DNA from 4 places in the Franconibacter pulveris genome. Region 2 is predicted to be linked to each of the others. Evidence: predicted binding sites of a transcription regulator. Region 2 holds the regulator's gene; each other region holds the start of a gene.
The links. The regulator Fur, encoded in region 2, represses iron uptake genes when iron is present. The targets are predictions, from matches to a motif close to ATAATAATGAGAACNACTATCAA.
Positions count from the first base shown of each region.

Region 1: fhuE (ferric-rhodotorulic acid/ferric-coprogen receptor FhuE) is a predicted target of Fur. The motif match lies at 3,584-3,606, and genes of this name have one in related genera.
Region 3: sodA (superoxide dismutase [Mn]) is a predicted target of Fur. The motif match lies at 6,166-6,188, and genes of this name have one in related genera.
Region 4: sufA (Fe-S cluster assembly scaffold SufA) is a predicted target of Fur. The motif match lies at 4,825-4,847, and genes of this name have one in related genera.

Region 1 is NZ_CM165555.1:1,020,603-1,028,654, reverse strand. It holds gene ACU4F7_RS04885 (HNH endonuclease) at 1-476, opposite strand, end outside; gene ACU4F7_RS04880 (Hok/Gef family protein) at 820-906, opposite strand; gene fhuE (ferric-rhodotorulic acid/ferric-coprogen receptor FhuE) at 1,295-3,487, opposite strand; gene ACU4F7_RS04870 (DUF2000 family protein) at 3,764-4,171, opposite strand; gene ACU4F7_RS04865 (helix-turn-helix domain-containing protein) at 4,285-5,136, opposite strand; gene agp (bifunctional glucose-1-phosphatase/inositol phosphatase) at 5,249-6,484, opposite strand; gene ACU4F7_RS04855 (GNAT family N-acetyltransferase) at 6,600-7,046, opposite strand; gene ACU4F7_RS04850 (helix-turn-helix domain-containing protein) at 7,064-7,666, opposite strand; gene ACU4F7_RS04845 (B3/B4 domain-containing protein) at 7,710-8,052, shown strand, end outside.
Region 2 is NZ_CM165555.1:1,369,690-1,377,741, reverse strand. It holds gene pgm (phosphoglucomutase (alpha-D-glucose-1,6-bisphosphate-dependent)) at 1-1,420, opposite strand, end outside; gene seqA (replication initiation negative regulator SeqA) at 1,445-1,987, opposite strand; gene ybfF (esterase) at 2,172-2,939, shown strand; gene ybfE (LexA regulated protein) at 3,069-3,350, shown strand; gene fldA (flavodoxin FldA) at 3,506-4,036, shown strand; gene fur (ferric iron uptake transcriptional regulator) at 4,336-4,782, shown strand; gene ACU4F7_RS06515 (helix-turn-helix domain-containing protein) at 5,118-5,729, shown strand; gene ACU4F7_RS06510 (beta-N-acetylhexosaminidase) at 5,782-8,052, opposite strand, start outside.
Region 3 is NZ_CM165555.1:82,680-90,731, forward strand. It holds gene rhaS (rhamnose ABC transporter substrate-binding protein) at 1-209, opposite strand, end outside; gene rhaD (rhamnulose-1-phosphate aldolase) at 310-1,134, opposite strand; gene ACU4F7_RS00435 (L-rhamnose isomerase) at 1,144-2,400, opposite strand; gene rhaB (rhamnulokinase) at 2,397-3,869, opposite strand; gene rhaS (HTH-type transcriptional activator RhaS) at 4,170-5,006, shown strand; gene rhaR (HTH-type transcriptional activator RhaR) at 5,080-5,934, shown strand; gene sodA (superoxide dismutase [Mn]) at 6,265-6,885, shown strand; gene yiiM (6-hydroxyaminopurine reductase) at 6,956-7,633, shown strand; gene lldD (FMN-dependent L-lactate dehydrogenase LldD) at 7,815-8,052, opposite strand, start outside.
Region 4 is NZ_CM165555.1:1,940,296-1,948,347, reverse strand. It holds gene sufS (cysteine desulfurase SufS) at 1-904, opposite strand, end outside; gene sufD (Fe-S cluster assembly protein SufD) at 901-2,175, opposite strand; gene sufC (Fe-S cluster assembly ATPase SufC) at 2,150-2,896, opposite strand; gene sufB (Fe-S cluster assembly protein SufB) at 2,917-4,404, opposite strand; gene sufA (Fe-S cluster assembly scaffold SufA) at 4,415-4,783, opposite strand; gene ACU4F7_RS09325 (fimbrial protein) at 5,268-5,777, opposite strand; gene ACU4F7_RS09320 (fimbrial protein) at 5,833-6,345, opposite strand; gene ACU4F7_RS09315 (fimbrial protein) at 6,358-7,302, opposite strand; gene ACU4F7_RS09310 (fimbria/pilus outer membrane usher protein) at 7,299-8,052, opposite strand, start outside.

The DNA of each region.
Region 1 (8,052 bases), 350 kb from region 2:
TCATAATCCCTGTCTGCGTTTAGATAAATATTTTTTTCATTAAGTACAATAGACTCCCAAAACAGGCGATTAGCATTTTTGCAAACAAAAAGGATTCTTTTAGTTCTGTTGCCTGTTGGCTTTTCATTCATCAGGTTGTTTCCACTTCCAAACATCCCCTGAACTCTTCCTATTGCCGCACGCACTTCTTTTCCTGAAAAATATTCTATATTTATAGACTTATTATTATCAATTATTATTCTTCTGGCTTCAATGTCCGGCATTATTTTCTGTAGAAGAGATGTCACTAAATATGCTTCGATAGTTTTTACGCCGGACTCTTTTAAACGCTCGATTATAAGCTCTACAGCTCTATTATAGTCCCTGTTACGATCTTTCGGCCCCCAGGACTCGATCACTAAACCAAACATCCCTTCTTCAGTTAAAATTTTAACTTCTGAATTCAGCTCATTCCCAAAATCATCAATAACGTTCATTATAATCTCTTTTATTACCATCAACGAAAATAGATTATAATTTAAATAAACAGCATTTTAAATAAAAGATATTTCAATGTTGTCTTGCTTTTTGTTCTATAAGCGACCTTCTGACATTACCGGCCAATACAGCTTCATTCTTTTATTCAAAACCACTTTACTGTTTTATGCTTTGCCTGGACCCTTCACATCATTCCCCGTCCCCTGACTTTCCCCGGCTCATCAAAACTTCTCGTCACAAGAAAGCAAAAGGGCTGCCAGCCTGAACTGACAGCCCGTTTAAAGGCGCTCGCGGTATGCTGACCCATCCTGTAAAAGCGGGGTCGCCCCCGCTTTCGGGTTGCTACTTACCGGATTCGTAAGCCATAAGCGCAACAACCTCCCTGAATCCGTCCTTATAGCGAACGCCGCAGAGCGGGTTTCGCAGCATGAAAACGAGTAATAACAGCGTTACACAGACCATTAATGCTCGTAAGATCCGGGGGTTATGCGGCAGCTTCATAGCGTTGTCTCCTTGCCTTTCGGCTGGTAAGAGGCTACTCTGGATGTGTCGAGCATTCAGAGTGGGCCTCGTTGGTTAATAAAATGACCTTCGGGGCTTTCTTCTTTCTGCCTCAACACTATCCGCACTTCTGCCGACGGCCTGAAGCAAAAAGCCTCAAGCGCCGCCGCTATCATACTCTCCCGGCTCGTTGATACCTTACACAAAACCGCCCTGTTCACCCGCTGCTTTTTCTGAAAAATATCTATTACAGCAATAAGTTACAGGCAATAAAAAAGGAGACCGCAGCCTCCTTTTGTTTATATGAACCGCTCAATCAGAAGCTGTAGGTGCCGCTGACGGAGAAGTTGCGCGGCGCGCCGTATACACCATAGGTGCCCAGGTAGTTGTAATACTCTTTGTCGAACAGGTTATTGAGGTTCGCCTGCAGCGCAAAGTTTTTGGTGACCTGGTAGCGGCTGAAGAGATCGACCACCGCGTAGCTGCCCTGGGTGATGCGCTCATCGCCGTTCGGGCCGGCGACGTCACGCCAGGTTTTGTTCTGCCAGTTCACCCCGCCGCCCACGGCCAGCGCCGGCAGCATCGGCAGCTGATAACGGGTGAAGAGCTTCAGCGTGGTGCGCGGCTGGTCCGGGTTGACCGCCGTGCCGTTGTTCTCTTCCGCCACGTAGCGGGTGGCGCCGAAGGTGAGCTGCCAGTTGTCGGTGAGTGCGCCGTTCAGCTCGAACTCCACCCCGCGGCTGACCGCATCCACAGACTCATACGCTTCCTGACCACCGCTGTTCGGGATGTACTCGCCGGTGCCGACCGGCACCCCTTTCTGCTCGGTGCGGAAGACCGCAAGCGTGGTGGTCAACGCCGTGTTGTTCCAGTCCGCCTTCAGCCCCGCTTCGTAGCTGCGGCCTTTGGTCGGGTCAAGGAATTCGCTGTTGATGTCGCGCTGTTCCGTTGGCTGGAAGATAGAGGTATAGCTGGCGTAGGCCGACCAGGTGTCGTTGATATCGTAAACCAGGCCCGCGTACGGGGTTACGTCATCGAACTGACTGTTGCGGATCTCATCCGGTTTGCGCTCGAGGTTGTACTGCGCGCTCCAGTCGGTATAACGCGCGCCGACGATCAGGTGCAGCGGGTCGGCAAGCGAAAAGCGCGCAGAAGCGTAAAGCGATTTCTGACGAATGGTGTCGCGGCTGTAGAGCGCCCAGTCGGTCCACTGCGGGTCCGCCAGTTGGCTGCCGTCGTTGTAAGCGTTGCCAATCGGAATGATGCCCGCGCTCGGGTAAGAGTTATCATAGTTGTTGCGCTGACGGCTGTAGCTGCCGCCGACCATGATTTCATGCTGACGCTCAAACAGCTCAAAGCCGCCGCGTATGAAGGCATCCACCGCATCCTGTTTGCGGTTGCCGCGGTTCCAGCCGCCCCACGCGCCCTGATACGCCGCCGGGTCCATATAGCCGGTGGAGCGTTCCGGGTAACCGTCCCAGTACATCAGCTTGCTGTCGAAGTTGGTTTCGGTATGCATCGCGTTAACGCGCGCTTCCCAGCCGTCGCCGAAGCGCTGCACCAGGTTGGCGAAGACTTTGCGGGAATCGTTATCGGAATAGGCCCAGTCCGCCGCCGGGTTGAACTCGCGGTCATAATGGGTGCGGCTGCCGTCGCTGTACCAGGTCGGCCAGCCGCCCCAGGTCGGGCTGTCTTCGCTGCTTTCCTGATAGTCGTAACCGAGCGAGAGCGTGGTGGTGTCGGTCAGGTCCGCATCTACGATGCCGTAGAGGAATTTTTTGCGGTAGTGGTTGCGGTCAAGCCAGGTGTCGTTGTCCTGGTAGCCGGCAATGACGCGCCCGCGCACGTTGCCCGATTCGGTCAGCGGCGACTGCAGGTCCAGCACATAGCGCTGCTTATCCCAGCTGCCGTACGTGGCGGAGGCCGAGCCCTGGAACTCTCGGCTGTCGGCGTGCTTGCGCACGAGATTGATGTAGGCGGACGGGTTGCCGGTGCCGCTCATCAGCCCCGCCGCGCCGCGCACCACTTCCACGCGGTCATAAATGGCGGAATCAAGCGCGGTATCGCCGAAGTTCCAGCGGTCGCTGACCGTGGTCGGCAAGTCTTCGTAAGCGTAGTTGTTGATGAAGAAACCGCGCGCGTAGAAGGTGGTGCGGTTGCTGTCGATGGTATTGGTGGTAATGCCTGTGGTGTTGCTCAACACCTCGCCCACCGAGTCGAGATCCTGGTCCTTGATGCGTTGCTGGCTGATAACGCTGACGGACTGCGGAATATCGCGCGGCACCAGCAACAGCTTAGTGCCGGTGGTGGTAGTTTTCACGCTGTAATCGGTTGAGCCGTCGTCGGCGGCGGCCGGGGCGCTGCTTTCCACCACGACGGTGTCTTCGGTTTTGGTTTCAGCGGCCATCGTGGCTGCAGGCAGCAGCGCTAAAGCGATGCTGGCCGCCAGTAGCGAGGGCGCAACGGCAGGCTGAGCCTGCACCTTCCTGGAGCGAATAGTGAAAGACATCATTAACCTTTTTAGTATTTGAAATGATGACGCACCGCCAGCGCAACGGCGATAAGCGCGTGTGTGGTCGTTTTTATGCAAAGATTGCGCATGAAAATAAGAATGAGAAATATACTCATTTGGTTTAATGATGTAAATGTGCGAGACAGAATGTGTACAGCGAAACGCAAACGTTCACAAAAATCGGTAAGCAAGGAGTATCGAGAAAGAAGCGTTGCCGGGCGGCCTGATGTCGCATTTGATGATGCCCGGCGGCGTACCGCCAGGCCAGCGCGTTTAATGGTGCAGCGATAAGCCCTTAATGGCTTTATCTACCGCTTTTTTCGGCCCGCGCAGGGCCAGCCCCACCAGGTTTAAGTTGTCGGCGTCTTCCGCCATAAAGACCTCCCGGTTGGCGGCGTCATGGCCCGTTGAAAACATGGCGAAAACATAAGGCACCAGCGTCAGCTCCCGCTCAACCCCTACCCGGTGCGCCTTTTGCAGGCCCGCAAGGTCGCCTTCAAACACCAGCACGGGTTGCCCAAGCATATTGCCGTACTGGCGGCCTTTGGCATCGACATAGGGCTCTCCCATGGCGTCGGGCGCGGCGCAAGCAACGCCGGTCGCCAGAAAGGCCACGACGTTCAGGCGCTGCCAGACGGCCAGATCGTCACGGACAATAATCGCTACTTTGGTATCAAACATCAGGTTCTCCGGATTCATGGACGGCAAAAGCCCATCATCGGCATTCTGACAGGGTGAAATCTAGAACGTTTGTGCAGGAAGAAAACCGCAGCGCTTGCGCAGAGCGCAGAGGTTCACTGCGCGTTCGCACACTGGCGCTGATAGGCCGCAGGCGTTAGCCGGTAAGCGCGCTGGAACCAGCGACCCAGATGGCTCTGGTCGGCAAAGCCCACCTGCGTCGCCACCAGCGCAGGCTTAAAACCCTGCGCCAGCAGCGTGCGCGCCGTACGCAGCCTTAAGCGCACAAGGTACGTGTGAGGCGATAAGCCGAACGCTTTTTTAAACTCGCGGGTCAGCCGAAAGCGGTCGACGCCTGCGTAGCGGGAAAGCTCGTCAAGGCCGATATCCAGCGCCATGCCGTCATGCAGATAGTCGCGCACCCGCAGCATCTGGCTGGCGGCATCACTGTAAACTGACTGCGGCCGGGTACAGATGTGTTTTGAGAGCAGCGCCAGCAGGTGATCGAGCGTCTGGTCGCGGGCGAGCCGCCCTTCGCCATGGTGGATAGCCGAAAAAGCCTGCACGATGGCGTTATTGAGAAAGCTGTCGTCGGTAAGGGTATGTTTAAACGCCGCCTGTAGCGCAGACACGTCGCCCAGCCCGCGCCGGGCCAGTTTTTCCGCCACCCACGCCTGCGGCAGGTAGAGCATCAGATAAGTGAAGCCTTCCGCGTGCGGGGCGTGGCCGTCATGCACCGCGCCAGGCTCGATGAGAATCGCCCTGCCCGGCGTGCTGGTGTGCAGCGAGCGGTTGCAGTTAAAGCGTTGAAGCCCCTGCTGCGTAACGCCGACCAGAATTTCATCGTGGTCGTGCGGGTCGTACGCGTGGCCGCAAAAATGAGCATGCACGCTCTCTATTCCGGTTTCCCCGTCGCGCTGCAGGTGGATCCAGTCCCGGCTTGCGCCCTGTTGCCCGCCCGTTTTCATACGCCGTGCTCCGCCTTTTAAAAAACGCTGAACAGGAAGTATCCGCATTTGTGGGGCTTCATGCAAAACAGGAGTGGAAAAAAGCGCGGAAGCGGTTCCGCGCTCTGAGGGATTATCGCTGCGCCTGTTTCATGACCTCTTCGAATTTCTCCCACGGGCAGAAGCCGTTAGCGTCGGCCGGGCAGCCGTTCAGCTCAAGCGTCACGCGCTGAGGCGGGCTTGCCAGCGAAAGCGGCGCGGCGTTGCGAAGCTGTTCGGTGCTCTGGTAGACGTACTCCACCTTCATCAGGTTCTGGTTGGTTTTTTCGTCATGCCAGCGCTGGAAAACAATCTTCCCGCCAATCGGCGTGCGCTCGTACTGGTCGTGAAGTTGATAAGGCTTGAAATCGAGCGCCGTCAGCAGCGAGGCGATATTGGAGTCATGCCCCACCAGCACCGTCACCGGCGCGCGCGTTTTGTTCTCCACCAGCGCGCCGTCGATATATTTCACCAGCGGCGCCGCCACGTTGCGCGCCACCTCGGGCGAGGTGAAAAGCGTATCCTGGTAGCCGTTTTTCAGGGCGGAAAGCTGCCGCCACTGTTCTGGCGTTTTGATCTCGCCCCACGCCACCTGGTCTTGCGGGAAGCCTTCGTAATACTGCAGCGTAAAGGCGTCCGCCAGCGAGTTGCCCACCTTCAGCGGCCCGGAAACGCCCGGCTCTTCGCCCGCATTGGCTTTAAAACTGTCTTTGCCGTGAGCCAGGTCGCACTGCTGCTTCTCCTTGCAGGAGGCGGAGTCTTTGTAGTCGGTCACCTGCTCCAGCAGCTTATAGCTTTCGTCCAGCGCATAATTTGCGCGCTGCTTTTCCATCGCCTGCACGGCCTGCTGGCTAAAGGCGCTCTCTTTGTTAGTAATAACCGGGTTAAAGGTCGGGTCCATCTTGCCCATCGCCGCCTGATGATGAACGGTAATGTCGCAGCCGGGGAAGGCGCCGTTAGTAAAGAACTGCGCGGTGGCGACGGTACGCTGAAGGCTGTTGGCGTACACGTAAACGCTCGCCGGCAGCGGGCATTCGTTCTCTTTAATAAGCCCCTGCTGCGCCAGCCATTCGCGCATATAGTGGCCCATATAGACTTCGAGCACGCCGCCTTTGGTGGTCAGCTCGCCGCCCGGCACGTCCCACTGCGGCCATTGCCGGGTAGTGGACTGCTCCAGCACGCTGCCGTTATTGGCAAGCGGCGCGCGCAGGTTGTGGCGGCTCATCATCAGCACCTGTTTAAGCTGGTATCCCTGCGGCGCGTCCTGCGCCTGCGCCAGTGCGCTGGCGGATAAAGCGCTGATAAGCAAAGCGAGTGTTAAACGGGTCATGCAGGCTCCTTTTTTATAAGTAAAGTCACCCGAGAGTATGACGTTTTTGTGACACCCCGCCGTTACCGCGCTCCCATTTAGCCAGACGAAGATCGTATTGATGCGAAATAAGGGCTTAGCGTTGATAAATATCCGGTCGCGCAATTTGCCAGACAAAGTCCGGCGTGTTTACCGCCTTATACCCGACCTTTTCATAGAGCCAGGCGGCGGTGGAGGTCACGAGCATGATGCGTCGCAGTTTCGCCATCAGCGGATGGGACTGGCAGCATTCAATCAGCCACAACCCCAAGCCGCCGCCCTGGTGCTCCTCCAGCACATACACGTCGCACAGATAGCCGAAGGTGGCGAAGTCGGTCACAATCCTTGCAAAACCTATTTGCGCCTCGTCAGCAAACAGGCCAAAGCAGAGGCTGTTCGCCACCGACAGCCGCACGGTCTCTTTATCAATGCCCTCCGCCCAGGAGGAGCGGGTGAGATAAGCGTGGATAGCGTCAATATCGAGCCGCGTTTTATCGGTCGTGATGCAAAAACGCTCGCGGCGCCAGTTAAGCGGTGTGGTCATGTTAATCCTCAGGTTGCTTATCGTTGCAGTTCCGCCACCGTCATGGTGAAGCTCAGCGGCTCGTTGTTTTCATTGGCATATTCATGGGGAACGTCGGTACGCGCCACCGCCGCGCTCCCCTGCGTAAGCGCTGTGCGAACGCCGTCGACAATCAGCGTCAGCGTGCCCTGCTCCACGTGAAAGAGCTCAAACGTGCCCTGCGGGTGGCCTGGCGAAGCGAACCGCTCGCCGGGCGGCAGGCTCCAGCGCCAAAGCTCAACCATATCCGGCCCGCTGCTCCCTGCCAGCAGCCGCGCCGCGCCGCCCTTCTCGCCCGTCCACAGCACCGGAATATCCGCCTCGTCGATCACGTGCACGTGCGGTTTGCTGGCGACATCCACCATCTCTGCCACCGAAACGCCCATCGCCGCCGCCACTTTACAAAGAATGGCGATACTGGGATTGGCCATTCCCTTTTCCAGCTCCACCAGCATCCCTTTGCTGACGCCCGCACGGTGTGAGAGCGCATCCAGGGTGAGTTTCTGCTGTTTGCGCCAGGCTTTAATGCGCAGGGCCACCGCCTCGCTGACCGACTGCACGTCGGCGCCGCTTTCAGTCAGTATATTGACTTTATTGGTCACTAGTCACTACCATGAAATAAATTAGTCATTACAGGATTATCAAATGGTCGCCATTACGCCGTCAATCGATCCCCGTGTTACCGCTCTGGCGCCCGGCTTTCGCGCGTTGAGTATTGCTGTGCAGGCCGCGCCTGTGGTTAACCCGCAGGCAGGCGAAGCCGCGCTTGCCCTGGCCTGCCGGCAGGTGCTGGCCAACGACGCCGCGTGGGCGCAGGCGCACCTGGATGCCTGGGCCCACGTGTTCCGCCAGTTTGGCGCAAAACCGAACCGCACCCCCTGCTCCGCCGAAGCGCTGCGCAAACGCGTGTTAAAAGAGGGCTCGCTGCCCGCTATCGATCCGGTTGTCGATTTATACAACGCCGTCAGCCTTCGCTACGCCATCCCGG
Region 2 (8,052 bases):
CCAGCTGGCTTGCGCTGACCATTTCCGGCGACAGCTTAGAAAGCGCCGCTTTTTGCGCGGACGTGGCGGAAGCCTGCAGACGGTTATAGCTCGGCGCGCCGAAGCGTTCAGCCAGCTCATCGTAATGCTGCTGCGGGTTTTTGCCGGTGACGGCGGTGATTTCCGCCGCCAGCAGGCACATGATGATGCCGTCTTTATCGGTGGACCACGGCGTGCCGTCAAAACGCAGGAAGGAGGCGCCCGCGCTCTCTTCGCCGCCGAAGCCAAAGCTGCCGTCGTAAAGGCCATCAACGAACCATTTAAAGCCTACCGGCACTTCCACCAGCTTACGGCCGAGATCGTTCACCACGCGGTCAATCATCGCGGATGAGACCAGCGTTTTACCGACAGCCACCTCGTTGCCCCACTGCGGACGATGCTGGAACAGATAGTTAATGGCGACCGCCAGATAGTGGTTCGGGTTCATCAGCCCCGCCGGGGTGACAATGCCGTGACGGTCGTAATCCGGGTCGTTGGCAAAGGCCAGATCGAACTTATCACGCAGCGCCAGCAGGCCCGCCATCGCAGACTCAGAGGAGCAGTCCATACGGATAACGCCATCTTTATCAAGGTGCATAAAGCGGAAAGTCTGATCGACCTGATCGTTAACAATGGTCAGATCCAGCTTGTAGTGCTCCGCAATACGCTTCCAGTATTCGATACCGGAGCCGCCAAGCGGGTCAACGCCGAGCTTCAGGCCCGCTTTCTGGATAGCCGCCATATCGACGATATCCGCCAACCCTTCGACAAACGGCTGCACCAGGTCTTTTTCCTGAATGCGGCCGCTGGCCCAGGCCTGGTCAAGCGGCAGGCGTTTAACCTCTTTCAGGCCGTTCGCCAGCAGCGCGTTTGCACGATCTTCCACGACTTTGGTTACGTTAGTATCCGCCGGGCCGCCGTTCGGCGGATTGTATTTGATACCGCCATCTTCCGGCGGGTTGTGAGAAGGAGTAATGACAATGCCGTCCGCCTGAGCGCCGCCATTTTTGTTGTGGACCAGGATAGCGTTAGAAACCGCAGGCGTTGGCGTGTAACCATTATTTTCCTGCACGATGATATCGACGCCGTTCGCGGACAAAACTTCCAGCACAGAGATAAAGGCGGGCTCAGAGAGCGCATGGGTGTCTTTACCCACATAGCAAGGGCCGGTAATACCGTTTTTGGCGCGCTCTTCGGCGATGGCCTGGGCGATAGCCAGAATGTGCTGCTCGTTAAAGCTGTGACGTCCCGCGCTGCCGCGATGACCGGAGGTCCCGAACTTCACCGCGTGCTCAGCGTTGCCGACTTCCGGCTTCAATACGTAGTACTGCGCGGTAAGCTGCGCGACGTTAATCAAATCACTTTGTTGCGCGGGTTGACCCGCACGGTTATGCATTGCCATGGCCTGATCCTTCTGACGCTTGTGTTAGATGGTGCCGCAAACCTTTTCAATTAATTCCGCCGGGAACTGCATGGTCTGCATGATATGTTCGATCATGCTGCATTTGCGGCCCGTATTCGTATTAGTAATAACCCAGTATGGCGTGCCCGGAACATGTTTGGGCTTGGTCTGGTTGCCGCTTTGCAGCAGCGTTTGCTCGTCACCGGCGAAATAGACGCGGGTGCGGCCATGCAGCGACTCGGTGGCTTCGGCAAACGCTTTTGCATCCAGTGAATAGAGTGTAGACAGCACCAGCATGAAACGATTGACCGCTCGCTTCTGTTCTGCGTATTCGTCCGATAAAAGCAGCTCTCGCATAGCGCGAACGCGGTCTTTGGCAGGGTTCGCCGGCTTTTCGGCAACGGCTGCGTTGACAGGCGCGCTCTCTTTCGCCTGAGCGGCAGCGGCTTGCGAGCCGGCGGCGACTTTCAGCATGCGCCGTAAAATGTCGGACGCGCTTTCGCCAATGTGCTGAGTGTGGCTGGCAATGTAGCGATACAGCTCGTCATCAACTTCAATCGTTTTCATCTTAATCCAGTGCAATATCTTTTCTGAATACAAGTCGTTGGGATTATAGAAGTAAAACCCAACAGCGGATAGCGTCACACCTGGAGGGGCGGCAAAAGTCGGAATTAACTGGCTCCTTGCAGCCGGACGGCAGAATGGTCAACATGATACCCTAACCTTTCAGATGCAAAAAAAGAACTTTGCCATGAAATTGAATACCCGAATGCAATCTGCGCAACAACCGAATAACAATTCGCCTGTCGTTTTGATTCACGGCCTGTTTGGCAGTCTGGATAACCTCGGCGTGCTGGCTCGCGATCTGGTGAAAGATCGCGACGTGCTGCAGGTCGATATGCGTAACCACGGTCTTTCGCCGCGTAGCGATGAGATGACGTATCCCGCTATGGCGCAGGATATTGTGGAAACCCTGGATGCCCACCAGCTTGATAACGCGGTTCTTATCGGGCACTCCATGGGCGGCAAAGCGGCAATGGCCGTGACCGCGCTGATACCGGAGCGCATCGTCAAACTGGTGGCGATTGATATCGCGCCTGTCGACTATCAGGTACGACGTCACGATGAAATTTTCGCCGCCATCCGCGCGGTAAGCGACGCGGGCGCCGCGACGCGCCAGCAGGCGGCCGCCATTATGCGCGAGTACCTCTCTGAAGAGGGCGTCGTTCAGTTTCTGCTGAAATCTTTCGCTGACGGTGAATGGCGTTTCAATGTGCCGACGCTTTGGGAGCAGTATGCCCACATTGTTGGCTGGCAGGAGGTGCCGGCGTGGCATGGCCCTTCGCTGTTTATCGCTGGCGGCGCTTCGCCTTACGTACAGGAAAAGCACCGCGAGGCCTTGCTTAAGCAGTTCCCTGCGGCACGAGCGCATGTCATTGCCGGCGCCGGGCACTGGGTGCATGCCGAAAAGCCCGAAGCCGTATTGCGCGCCATTCGTCGCTTCCTGGAAACTGATTAAAAACAAGGCGACTGGCGCTAACATGCCGCTAACGCGTTGGCGCGCCTCGTTCCCTGATGTATGATGGCGCGCTGAATGACACCCGGGCATCCGCTCCGGCAGCCTGTTTCCCCTGTCAGTAGTCAAATCATGGCCAAAGAACAAACGGACCGTACGACATTAGATCTGTTCGCGGACGAGCGTCGCCCGGGTCGCCCGAAAACCAATCCGCTGTCGCGTGACGAACAGTTGCGCATCAACAAACGGAACCAGCTCAAGCGCGACAAAGTTCGCGGGCTTAAACGCGTAGAGTTAAAACTTAACGCGGAAGCGGTTGACGCCCTGACGCAACTGGCGCAGGCGCGCAACATGAGTCGCAGCGAATTGATCGAAGAAATTTTGCTGGCACAACTCAAGGCGCTGAATAGCTGAGCCCTTAAGACCCTTTTTCTTGTATGGAAATGTGTCAGAGTGTGCACCCCACCGTGATAGCAGTTTCCGCCCTCTTCTCTGTTCTGCTATGATTGCCCTATCTGTGGGCATTTTGCCACTACCATATCATTAGGATTCAAGAGGTTATTTTTCTCATGGCAATCGTAGGCATTTTTTTCGGCAGCGACACCGGCAACACCGAAAATATCGCAAAAGTTATTCAGAAACAGCTCGGGAAAGACGTTGCTGAAGTGCACGATATTGCCAAGAGCAGCAAAGAAGATCTGGAAGGTTTCGATATCCTGCTGCTTGGCATCCCGACCTGGTACTACGGCGAAGCGCAGTGCGACTGGGATGATTTCTTCCCGACCCTTGAAGAGATTGACTTCAATGGCAAGCTGGTCGCGCTCTTCGGCTGCGGCGATCAGGAAGACTACGCGGAATATTTCTGCGATGCGCTCGGCACCATTCGCGACATTATTGAACCGCGCGGCGCCACTATTGTGGGTCACTGGCCGACGGAAGGTTACCACTTTGAAGCCTCTAAAGGTCTTGCCGATGACAATCACTTTGTTGGCCTTGCCATTGATGAAGATCGTCAGCCCGAACTGACCGCTGAACGCGTCGAAAAATGGGTTAAGCAAGTTTCTGAAGAACTGCACCTGCAGGAAATCATTAACGCCTAATCGTGAAACGGCGATAAATGTATTTTTTATCGCCGTTTTCACTTCATTGATAGATAAAAGCGATAAAAATGATTGCTACAAATTTTTAACTTTTATCCGCATATCTGTACAATACCCTTCAGGATTATCGGGTAACGAGACGGCAAGCGCCGCGCTCGCCACGTTTTGAAAAGCACTATTGCTGGACGCTTGCGGTTTTCATTTGGGCCTGTCAGTTCTATAATGAGTCGCATTCATCTTCAGCGCATCCGATCTTAAGCTCTCCGGAGCACACCGTTTAGCAACAGGACAGATTCCGCATGACTGACAATAACACCGCATTAAAGAAGGCTGGCCTGAAAGTCACGCTTCCTCGACTGAAAATCCTTGAAGTGTTGCAGGAGCCAGTAAACCATCATGTCAGTGCGGAAGACTTATACAAGCGCCTCATTGACATGGGCGAAGAGATTGGTCTCGCGACCGTTTACCGTGTGCTGAATCAGTTTGACGATGCGGGTATCGTAACGCGTCATAATTTTGAAGGCGGCAAATCCGTTTTCGAACTGACTCAACAGCATCATCATGACCACCTGATCTGCCTCGACTGCGGCAAAGTTATCGAGTTTAGCGACGACTCTATCGAAGCGCGTCAGCGTGAAATCGCTTCCCGCCATGGCATTCGTCTGACCAACCATAGCCTCTATCTCTATGGCCACTGTGCCGATGGCGACTGCCGCGAAAACGAGCACGCGCACGACACAAAGTAAGCGAAAATAGCGTTCCGTTTTTACTTTTTGTTAATAAGCCGACATAGTATGTCGGCTTTTTTTACACCTTTATCAGGCAGACGCGACGCTAATAGTCCATTTTCTTGATGCTTGCTATTTTAATATACTGGTCAAGAACTTATTTTATCTTATCTTTTTCTTACTTTTTATTTTCAGAAAAAGTAAATTATTTTACCATTCAATCAGTTACCTCCCTTAAGCGCCCCATTCGGGCTTGCAACGCCACTGGCCTGTATTGCAGTAAAAAAATCAACTCTATTAGAATAGCCCCTCGTTATTTATTCCAATAATATACTTATATATAGGTCGCCGTTATGGTAATACCTCAGAAACCCCTTGCCGAAATTTATCGCCTGTCCGATATCTTTAATGGTTACGGTAACTGGTATCGCGCAGAGAAAAATACGTCTATTCCAACGCGTGAAGGCTTTGTTTGCATTATTCGTGGTGGCCTTTTTTCCGTATTGCGTAAAAGCGATAGATTACTGATTGAAAAATGTAGCGCCCCGTCTATTCTGGGCGTTGCGCGTAATCTTAATAATAAAAACTATTTCAGAATTCAGGCCGATGCTGAGTGCCACTACCAGCTCATTCCTTTTGATAAATTTCTGAGCGAAATAGAAAACCATCAGTGTCAACCACAGTTATATAAGGTACTGGCCTGGTCTATCGACTTACTCTGCCATCGTGAAGAATTATTGCTTGGGCATAATAGCTATCTCATGATTAAAGGCAATCTGGTCACGCTTGCCGCCATGGATGAATTTATGCGAAATAAAATTAACGTAGCCGATTATATCGTTAAGCGAACCAACCTTTCTCGCAGCATGGTGATGAAAACGTTGTCGCAGTTGCGGCATGATAACTATGTAGAAATAAGTAAAGGAAAATTAACCGGGCTGCGTACGCTGCCAGAAAGCCTGTAAGCTTTTGCAGAAAGATAAAAGCCCGCCATCAGGCGGGCTTTTTATTACGGTGCTATTTAACGCTATCGACGCGGCTGTAGCGTTGACCATCCGGGCTTACCGCGCGAATCTGCACTTCGCCCTCTACCTGCGGTCGCGCGTTATTGTCATAGCGTAGCCAGCTTTTACCGTTATCCGTGGAGTATTCTGCACCCAGCCCCGGCAGGCTGGTGTTTATTTCCAGTATGCCTTTTTCCACTCTGGCGCCCGGCACCGGCAAACGATACTGGATGCCCGCTTTATCCAGTTTCGCCAGCTCCCGGTGGCCTATAAGGCTTGCAAAGCGGGCCCAGTCTGACGCGAGGGCTTTTTTATCCACCCACTGCGTTTCCTGGCCCTTATACTCGCGACCCGCCTGATAAGCCTGCTCCCAGGCGGCGCGATGCCATGCGCGCTCAGCGACAACAATAAGCCTTGGATAGATCATGTACTCCATCTGTTTATCGGTACGAACGACTTCGCTCCAGAGCTGAGCGGAAAGGCCCAGCGCGCCCGGCCAGGGCTTATCAGATTTCGCACTGAAGGTATTGCCATCGCGATCAACGGAAGTTTCCGCATTCTGCGGCAGGTTGTCTGGCGCAAAGCTGAAGATTTTACGCTCGTCGCTGAACCGCGTTCCCCAGTAATAGCCGCTCTCCGCCGGATTTACCTCATAGGGGAAATCCAGATAGAGGTAGTCAGGGTTGGAGACGATAACCCTGAAACCTTTATTCGCCCAGTCGTTTGCCGTATCAAAGCCGCCCCAGAATAGCGTGTCCCAGAAGTTAACATTAACCTGACGGGTACTGAACGCGCTGGCGTCTTTCGCATCTTTCAACCCATCCTGCCAGGCCTGCATGACGCCGATGCCGTGCGCATTTACCAGCTTGCTGATCTCAATGCCAAAGTAGCTGGAGAGGTGTTCAACGTCCGCCACCTCGCCCCGTTCAAGCAGCTTTTTACACGCAGGTGATTTTTCCCACGGCTTATTTTGTTTACTCAGATCGATAATCCCCTTCCCCTCTTCCGGATGGGACTTGTCGGTATACCCTGTTCCCAGGTAGATATTCTTCGCCTCGTCGCCGCCGGCGTGCCAGACGGTTAAAGGTTGCCCCGCCTCTTTATGCATCAACTGAACCTCAGAGATGACTTTGTCGACGAAGTTGCGTGACGAAGCGAGACAAGGATTCAGATAACCGGTTCGATCGTAATACTGAACGCCTGTCGTGTTTGAGGTGTCGGCGGGATCCAGCAGGCGGTAGTGGTTTGCTTCCTGCGCTTTTCCCGCTTCCATTAAACGGGCATAGCGCGCTTCCATCGATACCACGGCCGCCCTCGCATGCGCGGGCATATCAATTTCAGGGATAACCTCGATATGCCGCGCAGCAGCGTATTTCACAATCTCAATATAATCAGCGCGCGTGAAGTAGCCGCTGCCGTTGTTATTGCTTTCAGGCCCCGAACCCAACTGCGGCAGAAGGCAGCGTTTTTCACTGAGGTCATGGCAGCGTTTCGCCCCTGTTTCGGTCAGTTCCGGCAGTCCGGGGATTTCCAGGCGCCAGCCTTCATCATCGCTCAGGTGGAAATGAAACTTGTTGAGTTTATAAGCGGCCATTTGATCCAGCAGACGCAGCACCGCCGCTTTTGAATGGAAATTGCGTCCGACGTCCAGATGAATAGCGCGCCAGCTGAAGCGAGGCGCATCGCTCACTTCAAGCGTAGCGATTTGCGGCTCACCTTGCGCCGGGAGCAGTGAGAGCAAAGATTGCAGGCCGTAGAAGACGCCAGCGGCGTCGTATCCCGTCACCCTTGTCTCCTGCGGCTTGATTTGTAAACGGTAAGCGCCGGATACCGCCTCAGGTTTCTGAAATTCGCCTGGCGCAACGAGCGTCTTAACCGGATAGCCCTGACCGGTTTTCACGCCGAGCTGCGCGAAACGCGAAGCCACCGCCTCGCGGGAAGCAGGCGCCAGCGAAGCCAGGTCGAGCGCGACCCCGCGGCTTAAGTCCACATTTTCGGTATGCACCGTAACCGTTTTAGGGGTAGGAACAATCTGTCCTCGCAACGCGGCAGCATCCGGTAAAGCGACATCGCTATTTTTGTTATAGCGCGCCTCTGCGGTCATCAGCACATTTTTATCATCCGGCGTGCGCTTCCACTGTTCACCGAGCGGGCTGACAAACCGGGCCAGTTCTTCCGTATCGGTGTTGGCGATAATAACGGGACGACTGTCGTCAGAGGTGACATACCAGCGAGGAAGCACGTCGGTAATAAAAAGCTGCCAGTACTCATTAATAATCGGAAT
Region 3 (8,052 bases), 1.3 Mb from region 2:
TCGGCGGTGGTGGTGGTAGGGCCGGTGTAAATGACTTTTACATCTCCCAGCTCTTTAGCGGCTTCCTGAGCCCCTACGTTCGCTGCTTCGAAAAACCCGTTGCCGAGCGATTTCGCCACCAGGGCGATTTTCACTTCGGCCAGGGCGGAACCGGACAACGCCAGAGTGGCAACGGTGAGTGTACAACCTAAAATCGCTTTTATTTTCATTTGCTTGTACTCCACGTAGTGACGCAGTTTGCAGGTAGAGAGGTTTCACGATCGCTGCAGGCCGCCATAAGGCGACCTGAGCGTCGGGCGATGTTGTTATTTAAAGTGCAATGGCGCCGGCATGCGGGGTAACGCCGAAACGTTCCCCCAGCGCAATTAATTCTTCACGGGTAATGGTCTGTTTCATACCCCCCATAGCGATGACTTTGACCAGGATTTCCGCTGACTTTTCCGCGGTGTCGATAAGGCCGAAGGCGTCATCCAGCGTCGGGCCGGTGCCGAAAATGCCGTGGTGCGGCCACAGCACTAGCGTGTGGGTTTTCATCTGTTCCGAGGTGGCGGTGCCGATGCCGTCGGTGCCCGGCACCATCCACGGCACGATGCCGACGCCGTCGGGGAAGACCACCAGGCACTCGGTGCTGCCTTCCCACAGCATGCGGGTGAAGCGTGCTTCATTAAGCTCCAGCACGAAACTCAGGGCGATAAGGTTGGTGGCGTGGCAGTGCATGATCACCCGGTCTTTGCCGCCGGAAACCGCCTTGCGCACCGCGTGCGACTGGAAGTGCGAAGCGAGCTCCGAGGTCGGCAGGCCGCCGTTGGTCAGCCCCCAGTGGATGTGATAGGCCATGCCGTCGTCGGTGATTTGCAGCAGCACCAGCGTGTCCGCCGGGTCGAGCTGCACGTTACGGAAAAATTTCCCCGAGCCGGTGACCAGGAACCAGCAGCCCGCCAGCTCCGTGCGGGGGTCGCTCAGCTCCACGCAGCGCGGCTGCGGGTAAAACTCGTTGCGATAAGGCTCCACGTCGGCGGCGTCCAGGCGCAGGCTCACGTTGCCGCCGTTACGCTCGTCCCAGCCCTTCAGCCACATATCGCTGGTGGCTTTCACCATACCCTGTACGAACCAGGAAGAAAGAATGCGTTGCATGAGTGCTCCTTAGCGCTTGCTTAAGACGTGTTGTTCATAGTGACGGACGGCGGTAAGCCAGGCGGCGTCGGCCGGGGCGTCGTGCTGCTGGCAGTACATCTCCCAGACCGCCTGCCAGGGCAGCGATTTTTGCTCTTCCAGCAGCGCCAGGCGGCCGGTGTAGTCGCCTTCCCGCTCCAGCTGGCGCAACAGGGCGGTGGGTTCCAGTAGCGCGCGCAGCAGCGCTTTTTTCATGTTGCGGGTGCCAATCACCCAGGCGGCGATGCGGTTGATGGAGGCGTCGAAGAAATCCAGGCCGATGTGCACGCGGTCGAAGAGGTCGTGGCGGATAATTTCGCTGGCGATGGCCTGGGTTTCGTCATCCAGCAGCACGACGTGATCGCTGTCCCAGCGCACCGGGCGGCTGACGTGCAAAAGCAGGCGCGGCACATAGAGCATCGCGCTGGAGATTTTGTCGGAGATAACTTCAGTCGGGTGGAAGTGCCCGGCATCCAGGCAAAGTGCGGTCTGGCGGCTGGCGGCGTAACCCAGACAGAACTCGTTGGAGCCGACGGTATAGCTTTCCGCGCCGATGCCGAACAGCTTGCTCTCCACGGCGTCAATATGGTGCGCCGGGTTAAGCTTTTCGCTAATTACCTCATCCAGCGCCGACAGCAAGCGTTGACGCGGCGCCAGACGGTCCACCGGCATATCCTTCATGCCGTCCGGGATCCAGATATTCATCACCGACGGGGTGCCGAGCTGCTCGCCGAAATACGCGGAAACGCGGCGGCTCGCCTGGCAGTGCTCAATCCAGAACTGACGGATTTCCGGGTTGGCGTGCGAAAGGGTAAAGCCGTCGGCGCTCAGCGGGTGCGAAAAGCAGGAGGGGTTGAAGTCGAGCCCCAGCTGCTGTTTTCTCGCCCATGCGACCCAGTTTTCAAAGTGCTGCGGCTTGATCTCGTTGCGCGCCACCGGGGCGTCGGCTTCCCGATAAATAGCGTGCAGATTAAGGCGCTTCGGCCCCGGGATCAGACGCATCGCCTGTTCGAGGTCGGCGCGCAGTTCATCGGCGTTGCGCGCTCTGCCCGGGTAGTTGCCGGTGGCCTGAATGCCGCCGGTCAGCCCGCCCTGCGGGTTCTCAAACCCGGCGACGTCATCGCCTTGCCAGCAGTGCATGGAGACCGGCAGGCGGTCGAGCTGGCGCAGCGCCTCGTCGGCGTCAACCCCGACGGCGGCGAAGCGCTGTTTCGCCAGTTCCCAGGCCTGATGAATGTGAGTGGTCATGCGCAAAGCTCCTTACGTGTTTTTGGGTTGTGCTGAAACTGCGCAACGAAGCGGGCAATTTCGCTGTCTGTGCGGGGAAGAAACGCCTCCTGCGGGTGGCTGGCGACGATGAGCCGGCGGAAATCGTCCACGTCCGCTATCTCATCAAGCGCCATCAGCTGGCAGCCGATGTTGCCAAGGGTGGAGGCTTCCACCGGCCCGGCGGCGACCGGGATGCCGCAGGCGTCGGCGCAAAGCTGATTTAAAAAACGGTTCTGGCTGCCGCCGCCCACGATATGCAGACGGGTAAAGGGCTTGCCGCGAAGCTGCGCCAGTTCCTGCAAGACCTGCGCATACAGCAGCGCCAGGCTGTCGAAGATGCAGCGCGCCAGCTCCGCCGCGCTTTGCGGGACGGGCTGGCCGCTTTCCCGGCAGGCGGCCTGAATTTCATCGCTCATGCTCTGTGGATTGATAAAGCGGTCGTCGTTGGGGTTAATCACAAACCGACAGGCGGGAAGCTGCTGCGCCTGCTGGATAAGCCCCGGCAGGTCGCTCACGTTTTGTTCTTTGGTTACGCGTTGCAACAGCCACAGCCCCATAATGTTTTTCAGCACGCGGTAGCGCCCTTGCGCGCCGCCTTCGTTGGTGACGTTGGCGGCCAGCGCCTGCTCGCTGGCGTACGGGGTGTTGCTCTCAAAACCCATCAGCGACCAGGTGCCGGAGGAGAGCCAGGCGGCGTCGCTATCCTGCAAAGGCGCGGCGATAACCGCGCTAGCGGTATCGTGGGTGGCGACGGAAATCACCGGCACAGACCGACCATCACGGCAAACCCAGCGGCCGATAACGTTGCCCGGATGGGTGGGCGCGCCAAACCAGCGCGTCGGCACGCTCGCCCACGCCAGCAGCGTTTCATCCCAGGCGCCGGTGTGAATGTTGATCAGTTGCGTGGTGGTGGCGTTGGTGTATTCCCAGTTCAGTTCGCCGGTAAGGCGGTAGCAGAGGTAATCGGGCATCAGCAGAGCATGTTCGACCTGCGCCAGCAGTTCCGGCTGCTGGTCGGCGAGCGCGCGCAGCTGATAGAGCGTGTTGAACGGCAGAAACTGAATGCCGGTGCGGCGATAGATAGCTTCGCGGCCCAGTTCTGCGCATGCCCGCAGCATTACCCCTTCCGTGCGGCTATCGCGATAGGAAACCGGCAGCCCGACGCGGTTGCCCGCTTTATCCAGCAAGACGAAATCCACGCCCCAGGTGTCGATGCCGATGCTGTCGATAGCGTTTGCTTCATCACAGGCTTTCTGCAACCCAATACGTATCTCGCCCTCCAGCGCATCCACGTCCCAGGTAGCAAAGCCTTCAAGAGGCTTAAGGCTGTTAGTGAAACGGTGGATTTCGCGCAGTTGCAGGTCGCGGGTCGCGCTGTCGTAACGCGCCAGCATCACGCGGCCGCTGGAGGCGCCCAGGTCAACGGCAACGCTATGGCGAAGAGTCATGGCGGGTATCCTTGTCTGAATCGTTACCCGCAGTCTAAAAAGGCGCGCAGCCCGTTACCTTCACGCTACTGACAGCGCTAAACCGCGGCTGGCAACAGAACAAAGGTAAACGTGAGGGATTTCACAGTTCAGCGTTTACAGGGCCAAGCACGGCCCTGTGAGCTTCGCCGCATTTCTGGATCTTTCCTGTCGTTTCTTAAAAAACGTGCGCAGTTTGCGCGTTTTCCCGTCGGAAATTTAAGGTGAGGCGACGGGCGGTTAACTACTATCACGCTACTTTCTGGTGCGAAGGAGGCGAACATGACGGTCTTGTACGGCGCTGATTTTTTCCCGTCGGGTAATGCCACGGTAGCGATTGAGCCGCGGCTGCCGCAGGCGGCGTTTCCAGAACATCATCACGACTTCTGGGAAATCGTAATTGTCGAGCACGGCACCGGCACTCACATTTTCAACGGCCAGCCCTATACGCTGAGCGGCGGCTCCGTCTGCTTTGTGCGCGACCACGACCGGCACCTTTTCGAGCACACCGAGAACCTCTGTCTGACGAACGTGCTTTACCGCGCGCCGGACGCGTTTTCGTTTATCGCCGGGCTGGAGCGGCTGCTGCCGCAGGAGCAGGACGGCAACTACGCCTCTCACTGGCGGGTGGGCCAGCAGGTGTTGCAGCAGGTGCGCGGGCTTATCGAACAGATAGAAGCGCTGGGCGAAGCCGCCGATACCCCCGCCATCGCTAACCGCGAAATCCTCTTTATGCAGTTGCTGATTTTGTTGCGTAAAAGCAGCCTGGCGGAGCACTGCGGCAAGGCTGACGAACGGCTTAACCAGATGATCGCCTGGCTTGAAGACCATTTCGCCGAGGAGGTGTGCTGGGAGCAGCTTGCCGACAAATTCAGCTTCTCCCTCAGAACGCTGCACCGGCAACTGAAGCAGCAAACCGGTCTGACGCCGCAGCGTTACCTGAACCGCCTGCGGCTGATTAAAGCGCGCCATCTGCTGCGCCACAGCGAGGAGAGCGTGACCGATATTGCTTACCAGTGCGGCTTTGGCGACAGCAACCATTTCTCTACGCTGTTTAAGCGCGAGTTTTGCTGGTCGCCGCGCGAAATTCGTCTCGGGCGCGACTGCCCGTTTCAGTAACGCGAGACAAATCACCCTCTTACGCGCCAAAAACGTCGATACTTTCTGACTATTTAGCTTCCAGGGGCGTGTTGTGGCCGACCAGTTAATCCTCAAAAAAGATGACTTTTTCGCCACCGCCGCCCAGGCCGTCGCGGTGGCGGACCGCTATCCGCAAAATGTCTTCGCCGAGCATTCCCATGACTTTTGCGAACTGGTGCTGGTGTGGCGCGGCAATGGCCTGCACGTGCTTAACGACCGGCCCTGGCGCATCACCTGCGGCGATCTCTTTTACATTCGCGCCGAAGACCGCCACAGCTATCAGGCGGTGAACGACCTGGTGCTGCATAACATCATCTATTGCCCCGAGCGGCTGCGCCTCAACGTGGACTGGGCGGAGCTTCTGCAACCGCCGCGCGGCTGCGAAGCGCGCTGGCGGCTGGGAAGTCAGGGGATGGCGCAGGCGCGCCAGCTCATCAACCAGCTGGAGCATGAGAGCGTGAAGCCCGATGCGCTGTCGCAGTGTCTGGCGGAGAGCCTCTTTTTGCAGCTTTGCATCACGCTGCGCCGCCACCGTTATCAGCCCGCCGACGACGCGGCGACGGAGCAGGGGGAAACGCTCGATCTGCTTATCGCCGCGCTCGGTAAAAGCCTGGAAACGGATTTTGACCTGGCGCGTTTTTGCGAGCGTCACCAGGCGTCGGAGCGGCCGCTGCGCCAGCTTTTCCGCCAGCAGACCGGTATGACCATCAGCCAGTACCTGCGTCAGCTGCGCATCTGCCAGGCGCAATATCTGCTGCGCCATACCGAGATGCTGATTAGCGAGATCGCCTCGCGTTGCGGCTTCGAAGACAGCAATTACTTCTCGGTGGTGTTTACGCGTGAGACGGGCGTAACGCCCCGCGTATGGCGCCAGCAGTTCGGCGTTTCTCTTAATAAAGCGTCATAAAGCCCGGCGCGGCGCGCTGCTTCACACTTCGTTTCATTTAAATGAAAGCGATGCGTGGGCGATATTAGATGTTTTGCGAAAAAGGAAGAAGGACGCGCGACATCACAGGAAGGGCTGCAAGCCCCGCTTCACGCGGGTAAACGGCGCGTTGCACAGACAAGTGATTTACGCTGCGCTGCGTCTATTCCAGGCATTAGAAAGAAAATTTATAACCTTATTAAAACTGCGGCATTGATAAACATTTTCAATATCACTTAATTAACTATAATGAACCCACTGCTTACGCGGCGTTAACACCCCTCTGCCGCCCGACAATAAATGGAGATGATTATGAGCTATACACTGCCTTCCCTGCCGTATGCTTACGACGCCCTGGAACCGCATTTCGACAAGCAGACGATGGAAATCCATCACACCAAACATCATCAGACTTACGTTAACAACGCCAACGCGGCGCTGGAAAGCCTGCCGGAATTCGCTAACCTGCCGGTTGAAGAGCTGATCACCAAACTGGATCAGGTGCCGGCGGACAAGAAAACCGTTCTGCGCAACAACGCAGGCGGCCACGCTAACCACAGCCTGTTCTGGAAAGGCCTGAAAAAAGGCACCACCCTGCAGGGCGACCTGAAAGCGGCTATCGAGCGCGACTTCGGCTCCGTTGAGAAATTCAAAGAAGAGTTCGAAAAAGCGGCGGCTACCCGTTTCGGTTCCGGCTGGGCGTGGCTGGTTAAGCAGGGCGATAAGCTGGCCGTGGTTTCCACCGCTAACCAGGATTCTCCACTGATGGGCGAAGCTATCTCCGGCGCTTCCGGCTACCCGATCCTGGGCCTGGACGTGTGGGAGCACGCTTACTACCTGAAATTCCAGAACCGTCGTCCGGACTACATCAAAGAGTTCTGGAACGTGGTGAACTGGGACGAAGCGGCTGAGCGTTTCGCTTCTCAGAAATAAGATTGCAAAATGACCGCTAAAAAGCGAGCCTGATGGCTCGCTTTTTTTATATCCGCATAAGGAGGCGCGAATGCAGTATCCCGTAACCGTTTTTATCGGCAAGGTGCGTGAGTATGAAGGCTCGCGGCCCAGCGCTATCGGCAAAGTGCAGGTGGAGGGTGAATTATCCCTGACCGACCGCGGGCTGGTGGGCGACCAACAGGCAGAGAAAAAGATCCACGGCGGGCCGGACCGGGCGCTGTGTCACTATCCGCGCGAGCATTATGAACAGTGGACGCGAGAGTTTCCCGAGCAGGCGTCGTGGTTTGTCGCTCCCGCTTTTGGCGAAAACCTCTCCACCGTCGGGCTTACGGAAGCGAATGTCTTTATTGGCGATATCTTTCAGTGGGGCGACGCGCTGATTCAGGTCACCCAGCCGCGCTCGCCCTGCTTCAAAGTGAATTTTCACTCCGGCATCGGCGACCTTTCCGGTCTGATGCAGGAGAAGACGCGCTGCGGCTGGCTTTACCGGGTAATTGCAGAAGGCAAGGTCGCCGCCGACGCGCCGCTGGCGTTAGTTTCGCGCGTAAGCGGCGTTTCAGTAAAAGAGGCCGCCGCCATCGCCTGGCACACCCCATTCGACGATGAGCAGTACCATCGGTTGCTGAGCGCCGCCGGGCTTTCCGCCAGCTGGGCGAAAACCATGCAGAAGCGGCGTCTTAGCGGCAAGATAGAAAGCTTTTCGCGCAGGTTGTGGGGCAGAGGGTAAGTTGCTGTCAGGGTGGTTAGTTTTACATCATGAGGCTTGCCGTTTTATCGCAGGCTAACCACTGTCGCCGCAATTTCAGCCGATTTTAAGGTGAAGCGTGAGCGTCACCGAGGATGCTTCACCCTTGCAGTCCTGTTTCCGCAGGGCGGGTAAGCACAGCGCCACCCGCCGTTAAAGGCGCTTACGCCGCGTTATGCCGTTTCGTCTGCGCGCTGGTCGCAGGCAACTCCGCCAGCACGGAGGTGAACTCCGGCGCCGGCACCAGCGACTCGCGCGTGATCTCTTTGACAGATTTCGCGCCGGTCAGCGTCATCGCCACCCGCATCTCTTTTTCAATCAGATTTAGCAAATTAGCGACCCCTTTCTCGCCGTGCGTGGCGAGGGCGTAAAGGTAGGCGCGACCCAGCAGCACGCTGTCG
Region 4 (8,052 bases), 570 kb from region 2:
TCTCTTCAAGGCCAATCGCCTGCACATAACTCATCGCCGCCCCAAGGCCGATAATGCCTGCGGTGTTAGGCGTGCCCGCCTCGAAGCGCCACGGCGCGGCGGCATAGGTGGTGCCTTCGGTCAGGCTTACCTGGGCTATCATCGAACCGCCCCCTTCCCACGGCGGCATCGCCTGTAAAATAGCCTCTTTAACATAGAGGATGCCGATGCCGGTCGGGCCGTAAAGCTTATGCCCGGAGAAGACATAGAAATCGCAATCCAGCGCCTGCACATCGACTGCGTGATGCATAACCGCCTGCGCGCCGTCAATCAGCACCTTCGCCCCGACGGCATGGGCGGCGCTGATGATCTCCTGGATCGGGTTTTCCGTGCCCAGCACATTGGAGACATGGGTTATCGCAACCAGTCGGGTCTGCTCGTCAAGCAGCCCCGGCAGCGCTTCCATTTTTAACGTGCCGTCCTGATTAACCGGCAGCACGCGAAGCTCGGCGCCTGCGCGTTCGCACAGCATCTGCCAGGGTACGATGTTAGCGTGATGCTCCATCGTGGAGATGACGAGGTTATCGCCGGCGCGCAGCTGGCTTTTACCCCAGCTGTTAGCGACCAGGTTTATTCCCTCTGTCGTGCCGCGCACGAAAACAATCTCTTCCGGCAGACGAGCGTTGAGAAACTTCGCCGCCTGCGCGCGCACGTTTTCCATCCGCTGCGTCGCTTCAGCGCTCAGCGTATGGATGCCGCGATGCACCGCCGCATAGCCGTGACGATAGAGATCCGCCTCGGCGTCAATCACCGCGTTAGGCTTTTGCGCGCTGGCGGCGCTGTCGAGGTAGGCCAGTGGCTGGCCGTTCACTTCCCGCGCCAGGACGGGAAAGTCGGCGCGTACTTTCTCCACGGAAAAACTCATGCCTTGCCCCCTGCGAGGCGCTGGCCGATACGCGCCAGAACCTGCTGTTTCAGCGCTTCGTCGTGAATGCTCTCGGTGAGCTCTGCGGCGAAAGCGTAAATTATCATCTGCTGGGCGGCCGCCTCGTCAATCCCGCGTGAACGCAGGTAGAACATCTGTTCGTCGTCGATGCGACCGACCGTCGCGCCGTGGCTGCATTTCACGTCATCGGCGTAAATTTCCAGCTGCGGTTTGGTGTCCACTTCCGCCAGCTTGCCGAGCAGAAGGTTGTTGTTGGTCATCTGCCCGTCGGTTTTGATAGCGTGCTGGGCCACTTTAATGAGGCCGTTAAACACCGCGCGGCCTTTATCGCGCACGATGGTTTTATGCAGCTGACGGCTGTTGCAGTAGCCTTTGTTATGCTCAAGCCAGGTACGGGTATCGCATACTTCGTTGTTAACCGGCAGCGCCAGGCTGTTCATGCGAAGCGTCGTGTTTTCGCCATCCAGCCGCGTGCTGGTGTGGTGGCGCGTGACGCCTGCGCCCAGCAGGAAGCTGTTGCTGTACGCGCCGGCATCCTGCCCAAGACAGATATCATTATGCGCGAAGTGGAAGCTTGCCGGGTTTTCAAACGCCAGCTTGTAATGGTGAAGGTGGCTGTTGGCGGCCACCTGCATGGTTAAGCGCGCGCCGGTAAAGTGCCGCTTATCATCCAGGCTTACGTAGTGCTCGATGACCGTGGCCTCGGCCCCTTCGGCAAGCTCAATGTGATGACGGTAGTGCACCGTGTTCATCTCATCGCTCTGGCTGCCCCGGCTGATATGCATTAACAGCAACGCTTTCGCCGGACGCTGATTGCGGGCCACCCGAATACGCGTCGCGCTGCGGGCAAGGCTTTCGGTGAGGTGCAGAAAGAGTTCCGGCTGCACGGGCGCAGGCAAACCTTCGCGCGCTTCGTCAATGACGACCTCAAACCCGCTCGCGCTCAGCTCATCGCTCAGTTCAGGCGCAAAGCGGCCATCGACAAACACCAGGCGCAGCGCGTCAACGCTCAACGACAGCGCGTCGCGCTGTTCAGCGCTTACCGGCTGCGGCTGCGGCGCGACGAACTGATTGTTAAGCAAACCTTCCAGCGGCGTATATTTCCAGTGCTCATGCTTGCGCGTCGGCAGGCCGGCGCGCAACAGCTGTTGCAGGTGCTGCTGCGCATATTCAGAGCGCTGCCCTCCCTGCGTTTCAAACAGGCGATGCCACTGCTGCAGCGCGTTACTGCTGTTCTGTAAGCCAGCCATAGCCCTGCTCCTCCAGCTGTTTAACCAGCGTGAAATCGCCTGACTTCACGATGCGGCCTTGATAAAGCACATGGACGAAATCCGGCTTGATGTAATCAAGGATACGCTGATAGTGGGTAACAATAATGAAAGCGCGCTTGCCGTCGCGCAGGCTATTTACGCCATCCGCCACGATTTTCAGCGCGTCGATATCCAGCCCTGAGTCCGACTCGTCAAGAATGCAAAGCTCAGGCTCCAGCACCGCCATTTGCAGAATATCGTTACGCTTTTTCTCACCGCCGGAGAAGCCGACGTTCACCGAACGGGTGAGCAAATCTTCCGGCATCTTCAGCAGTTTTATTTTCTCTTCCATCAGATCCTGAAAATCGAAGCGGTCAAGCTCTTCCTGGCCGCGATGCTGGCGCACGGCATTCAATGCGGTCTGCAGGAAGAACTGGTTGCTGACGCCCGGGATCTCGACCGGATACTGGAAGGCCATAAAGATCCCCTCGCCGGCGCGCGCTTCCGGCGACAGTTCAAGCAGATCTTTACCTTTGAAATGCACTTCGCCGCCGGTCACTTCATAATCTTCGCGCCCGGCAAGAGTGGCGGAAAGCGTGCTCTTACCGGAACCGTTCGGCCCCATGATGGCGTGCACTTCGCCCGGACGCACCTCCAGATCAAGCCCACGGAGGATTTGCTTGTCTTCAACGCTTACCTGTAAGTCTTTAATGCTTAACATGTCTTATCCTTTCTCACGCCTTAGCCGACGCTGTGCTCAAGGCTAATGGCCAACAATTTTTGTGCTTCAACGGCAAATTCCAGCGGCAGCTCCGAGAAGACGTCTTTACAGAAGCCGTTCACGATCATGGAGATAGCATCTTCTTCGCTAATGCCGCGCTGCAGGCAGTAGAAGAGCTGGTCTTCGCCAATGCGTGAGGTGGTCGCCTCGTGTTCAAGCTGGGCGCTGTTGTTGCGGCACTCCACGTACGGGAAGGTATGCGCCCCGCAGTCTGCGCCAATGAGCATCGAGTCGCACTGGGTGAAATTGCGGGCGTTGGTCGCCGTCGGCATGATTTTCACCAGCCCCCGGTAGCTGTTCTGGCTCTGCCCCGCCGAGATGCCTTTCGAAATAATGGTCGATTTGGTGTTTTTACCAATGTGGATCATTTTGGTGCCGGTATCCGCCTGCTGGTGACCGCTGGTCAGCGCCACGGAGTAGAACTCGCCGATGGAGTTGTCGCCCCGCAGGATAACGCTCGGGTATTTCCAGGTGATGGCCGAGCCGGTTTCCGACTGCGTCCAGGACATCTTGCTGTTTTCGCCTTCGCACAGCGCGCGCTTGGTGACGAAGTTCAGGATGCCGCCGGTGTTGTTGTCGCCGGGGAACCAGTTCTGCACCGTGGAGTATTTCACTTCCGCATCTTTATGGATGATGACTTCCACCACCGCCGCGTGCAGCTGATAGCTGTCGCGCACCGGCGCGGAGCAGCCTTCGATATAGCTTACGTAGCTGCCTTCATCCGCCACCAGAATGGTGCGCTCGAACTGGCCGGTTTTTTCCGCGTTAATGCGGAAGTAGGTGGAAAGCTCCATCGGACACCGCACCCCTTTCGGCACGTAGATAAAGGTGCCGTCGGAGGCGACCGCCGCGTTCAGCGCGGCGAAGAAGTTATCGTTCGAAGGCACCACGGTGCCAAGGTATTTCTTCACCAGCTCCGGGTGGTCATGAATGGCTTCGCCGAAGGAGCAGAAAATAATGCCCTGCTCCGCCAGTTTCTCACGGTAGGTAGTGGCGACCGAAACGGAGTCGAAAATGGCGTCCACCGCCACTTCCTTGCCTTCGCGCACCGGCACGCCGAGCTGGTTGAATGCTTCTTCTACCTCGTTCGTGAGATAGGCGTTGCTGCCGGTTTGCTGCACCGCGCCGGGCTCTGAGGCGCAGCTGTCATCGCAATTACCGCAGGAGGGCGCGGAGTAATAGCTGTAATCCTGATAGTTCAGCTTATCGTAATGGGCATGCAGCCAGTGCGGCTCTTCCATCTCCAGCCAGGCGCGATAAGCGCTCAGGCGAAACTCCAGCATCCACTCCGGTTCATTACGGCGCGCAGAAATAGCCCGCACCACCTCTTCGTTGATGCCTTTCGCCAGCTCATCGGTCTGCAACCGGGTGAAAAAGCCCTCTTTGTAGTTCAGGTGGCCGCCGGTCCAGGTTTTTACATCGTCAGTTGCTTCAGTATTACGAGACATAAGTTACCGCCTAAACCCCAAAACTTTCGCCGCACCCGCACTCGTGCTGCGCTTTCGGGTTATTAAATTTAAATATCTGGTTTAATCCTTCGCGTACGTAATCCACTTCGGTGCCGTCAATAAATGGCATCGCCTGGAGCGACACGTACAGACGCGCCCCGTCTTGTTCATAGACCAGATCGTCTTCTTTCGGCTCGCTTACCGTATCAAGCACGTAGCCAAATCCTGCGCAGCCCGTCTGCTTGATGCCAAGGCGCACTCCCAGCAGCTCCGGTTTTTGCGCCATCAGCGAACGGATATGGTCAGCAGCGGCAGGCGTCATGGTCAGCCCCAGCCAGCTGAAGTCTTCCGGATTGAAGGTTCCTGAATGTAATTCCATCGCGCTACCTCACAATTGATTGCCTTTCAGGCGATAACACCATGTTAGTGATAATAATTATCACTTCAACCTCTGTTGAACAGGGGTATTCGCTAAAAGGCACTTTTTAAGCACTTTTATTAAGCATAGACCCTACAGCCAGGGTTAACAGTGCGGGATATTTTTAAGTAATAGGTTGATTTATAAAGCGATAAAAAGAGGCAACCAGAACGGAGGGGTAAAAAGGTAAAGATGTATAGAAAATGTCTATTTAAGAAATAGGGGAAGAAGCGGCGGGTTAGAGCGGCGTAGCGCTGATTAACGCAAACCTTTTAAACCCCTGAAAAGTCAGCGCTAATGTCAGTTAAGCAAAAGAATATCGGGTTCGGAATAATTCAGGCGAATAGGCGTGGTCACCCCTCCGCCAGCGAGGAGAATGTCATACCGCAGCGCTTTACCGTTTCTTCAGCAACAAGCCGCTCACGAATAAGCTCATGCCGCCCAACTACTGGTACGTGAAATCAACGCTCATCACTGATAAAAAGGTGCCCGCCGTTGCATTCCCTGTTGGCGTAAACATCCGGGCCGACAAGGGAAAGGTAGCGCTGCGCGTGGCGGTATCGACCTTCACCTGTACAGCGCTATTCACACTGTAGATGGCATTATGATCGCGACTCGTCACGCGAAGCGCGATGTTGCCGCTGGTGCCGCTGTTTTTCCAGGCGCTGCTATCCTGTGAATCGGCCGTACCGGTTAATTTTGCGGTGACGCTGCTGGTGCCAGCCGGACAATTTGTTACGTTCAAATCAAAATCAGCCCACTTACCGCCATCGCCAGCCGCCAGTAAATGTTGCTTTGTGTCTTGTCCCAGATCGATAGTTTGCGTCACGGTATTGGCATCAACCGTACACGGGCTGGCCACGACCTGCCCCGTCACGGTAATTGTCGGGTCCGCTTTCACGGTCACAGGCAGTATCGCTATCGCGAAAGAGATAAAAACGTGTTTAAAGGACATAATCCACCCGTAAAAAGTACAATCTGGCTTAAATGGGCCGGCATATAAAACGCCATTAGTTGTATTGCATAGTGGTGACAATCACGGCGTTAATGGAGCCCGGCATTGCCCCGCCGGCGCTGGAATAAGCTTTTGCTTTCATTGCAATGGAGGCGGTTCGGTCAGCCTGCACTGTCTGGGTAATGGTTGCGCCATTACCGATTGCATTACCTGTGCTGACTTGCGTTAATTGAACCGCCAGATTCGTCGCCGTGCCGGAATTCTTATAATAACTACTGCCTGCGACGGTATCGGGAGTACCTGTAAAAGTGGTTTTTACACTGCTGGTGCCGGCCGGGCAGTTGGTAATAGACAATGTAAAATCAATGGGCGCGGACGACGAGCCTGGTGACGACAGCGCCGTCGCCTGAATATTGCCAAGATCGACGGTTAATCCGGTACTCCCTCCATTAACGATACAGGGCGAGGCAATAATATTTCCAGTTACGTTGATATTAACGTTATCCGCTGCGATAGCCGAAAGGGAACAGGCTGCGATTAATATCGCTGCCAGTGTTTTTATTTTCATTGCGTCTCTTCTTTACTGGTAAGTAATAGTTAACGTTGCAGAAGCATTGGCGCTTCCCGTGGTGACACTGGTTCGGGTCTGGTAATAGCGCGCCACTAGCGGAAATATCTCCTCTCCGCCAGACGATTTTTTCAGCACAATACGGTTATTCAGCGCCAGCGGAGTGCCTTTATATAAAAGCTGCACGCCAACGCCTTTAGCCACGCCGGCATTGCCCTGGCCTGACAACGCCAGTACGCCAGGCGTCGAAACATCCGGATTTTGCTTGCCGCTTAGCGAAACGTTTATATTGGCGCCGGGGTTACAATTGAGCCCCAGATATTGCGTATTCTGCGCGCCAGCCGGTGTGGTTCCTGGCGCTGAGCCAAATGACGAGGCGGGAATATTGCCAATAGGGAAACTCATATTTGGCGTTGAGAGGGAACAAGCGAGCGTCGTGATAGTCCCTCCGGTAATATTAAACGTGCCGATATAAAATTGATTAAACATAGAAGTATCGGCAATGACACCGGTGCGAATAGCGCCTGATTGTGCAGGTTCAGACGTTTTTACCAGCTCGAACTTATATAAGTTAGTCGAGTAGGTGCCAGTGTTATCATTCCACCCGTTAATTTCAATAGGAAAGTAGTGATGAAAATCGCCACCGGGGCCGTTTTCTGACACCCTGATGCCATATCCGCTTACGCCTATTTGGTAAACATTATTCCCAAACGAGGTTAATCCTGTATACATCACTTCGTGATAGGTATTCATGGCAGGGCCGGTACAGGTAAAGTTAATATCGCCGAGCACGCTTTGCGTTGCCACCACCGTTCCCGCAGGCACATCGCGCTGCACAGTGACATTGCCGAAATTAATATTCTTGGTATAAGCGGCAATATTATTCACACAACCGGCAAAAACATTTATTGAACTTAATGTTAACAGAATAAAGATAATACTCTTAAGACTCTTCATCGGATTACCTGTTGGCACACTGTATTAATCATTGCCAGACCATTAACTACCTGGGTTGAGTTAAGCGAGTAAGTCGCACGACATTGCTGCTGGCTCTCTTCTCCCCACTTGACAAGCAGTTCTCCCTGCTCGCTTAATCCGGTCAGGTAAGCCTGACCGTTATCGCCCACGATAGAGCTGGCTTTTGAATCGTTAAGCGTAACGATGGCGCCGAAGGGTACAGGAGTTGTGTCGTTACGCATCAGCGTCAACAGCGCGCGCCGTCCGACGCTTGCTACATAGTCTGCCCGGACGATGGCGCCACGGGTTGGCACTACCGTACGCGTCGTTAATTCCAGCTCGACATCATCTGGCATATTTTCAGGGTCGAGCGTGATATCATTTTTGCGATAAACAGAAAGGTTGTTGACCACGGCATACCCGCGATAATCGGTCCTGGCCCCCGTCTGGTTCTGAATATTGACGTCATGCGCGCCCGGCGCTTTAATCAGCACGTTCGTTTCGCCCAAGGGTTGAGACAACGTTACCCCATTCGCATGCGCCACAACGCCGCCCTGCAGGCCGTAATTCAAGCGGTCATTATTTTTATCGTAGCTATAACCTGCCGTGAATTCGCCATAAGCGCCTTTATAGTCGCCATTCACCAGCCCGCTGTTGCCAACGCCGTCAGATCCATACCCCTGCTGAACGTTCCAGTTCAGCGAGTGGTTTGCGAATGCTGTACCGTTGATCCCCACGCTGTGGGTGGTT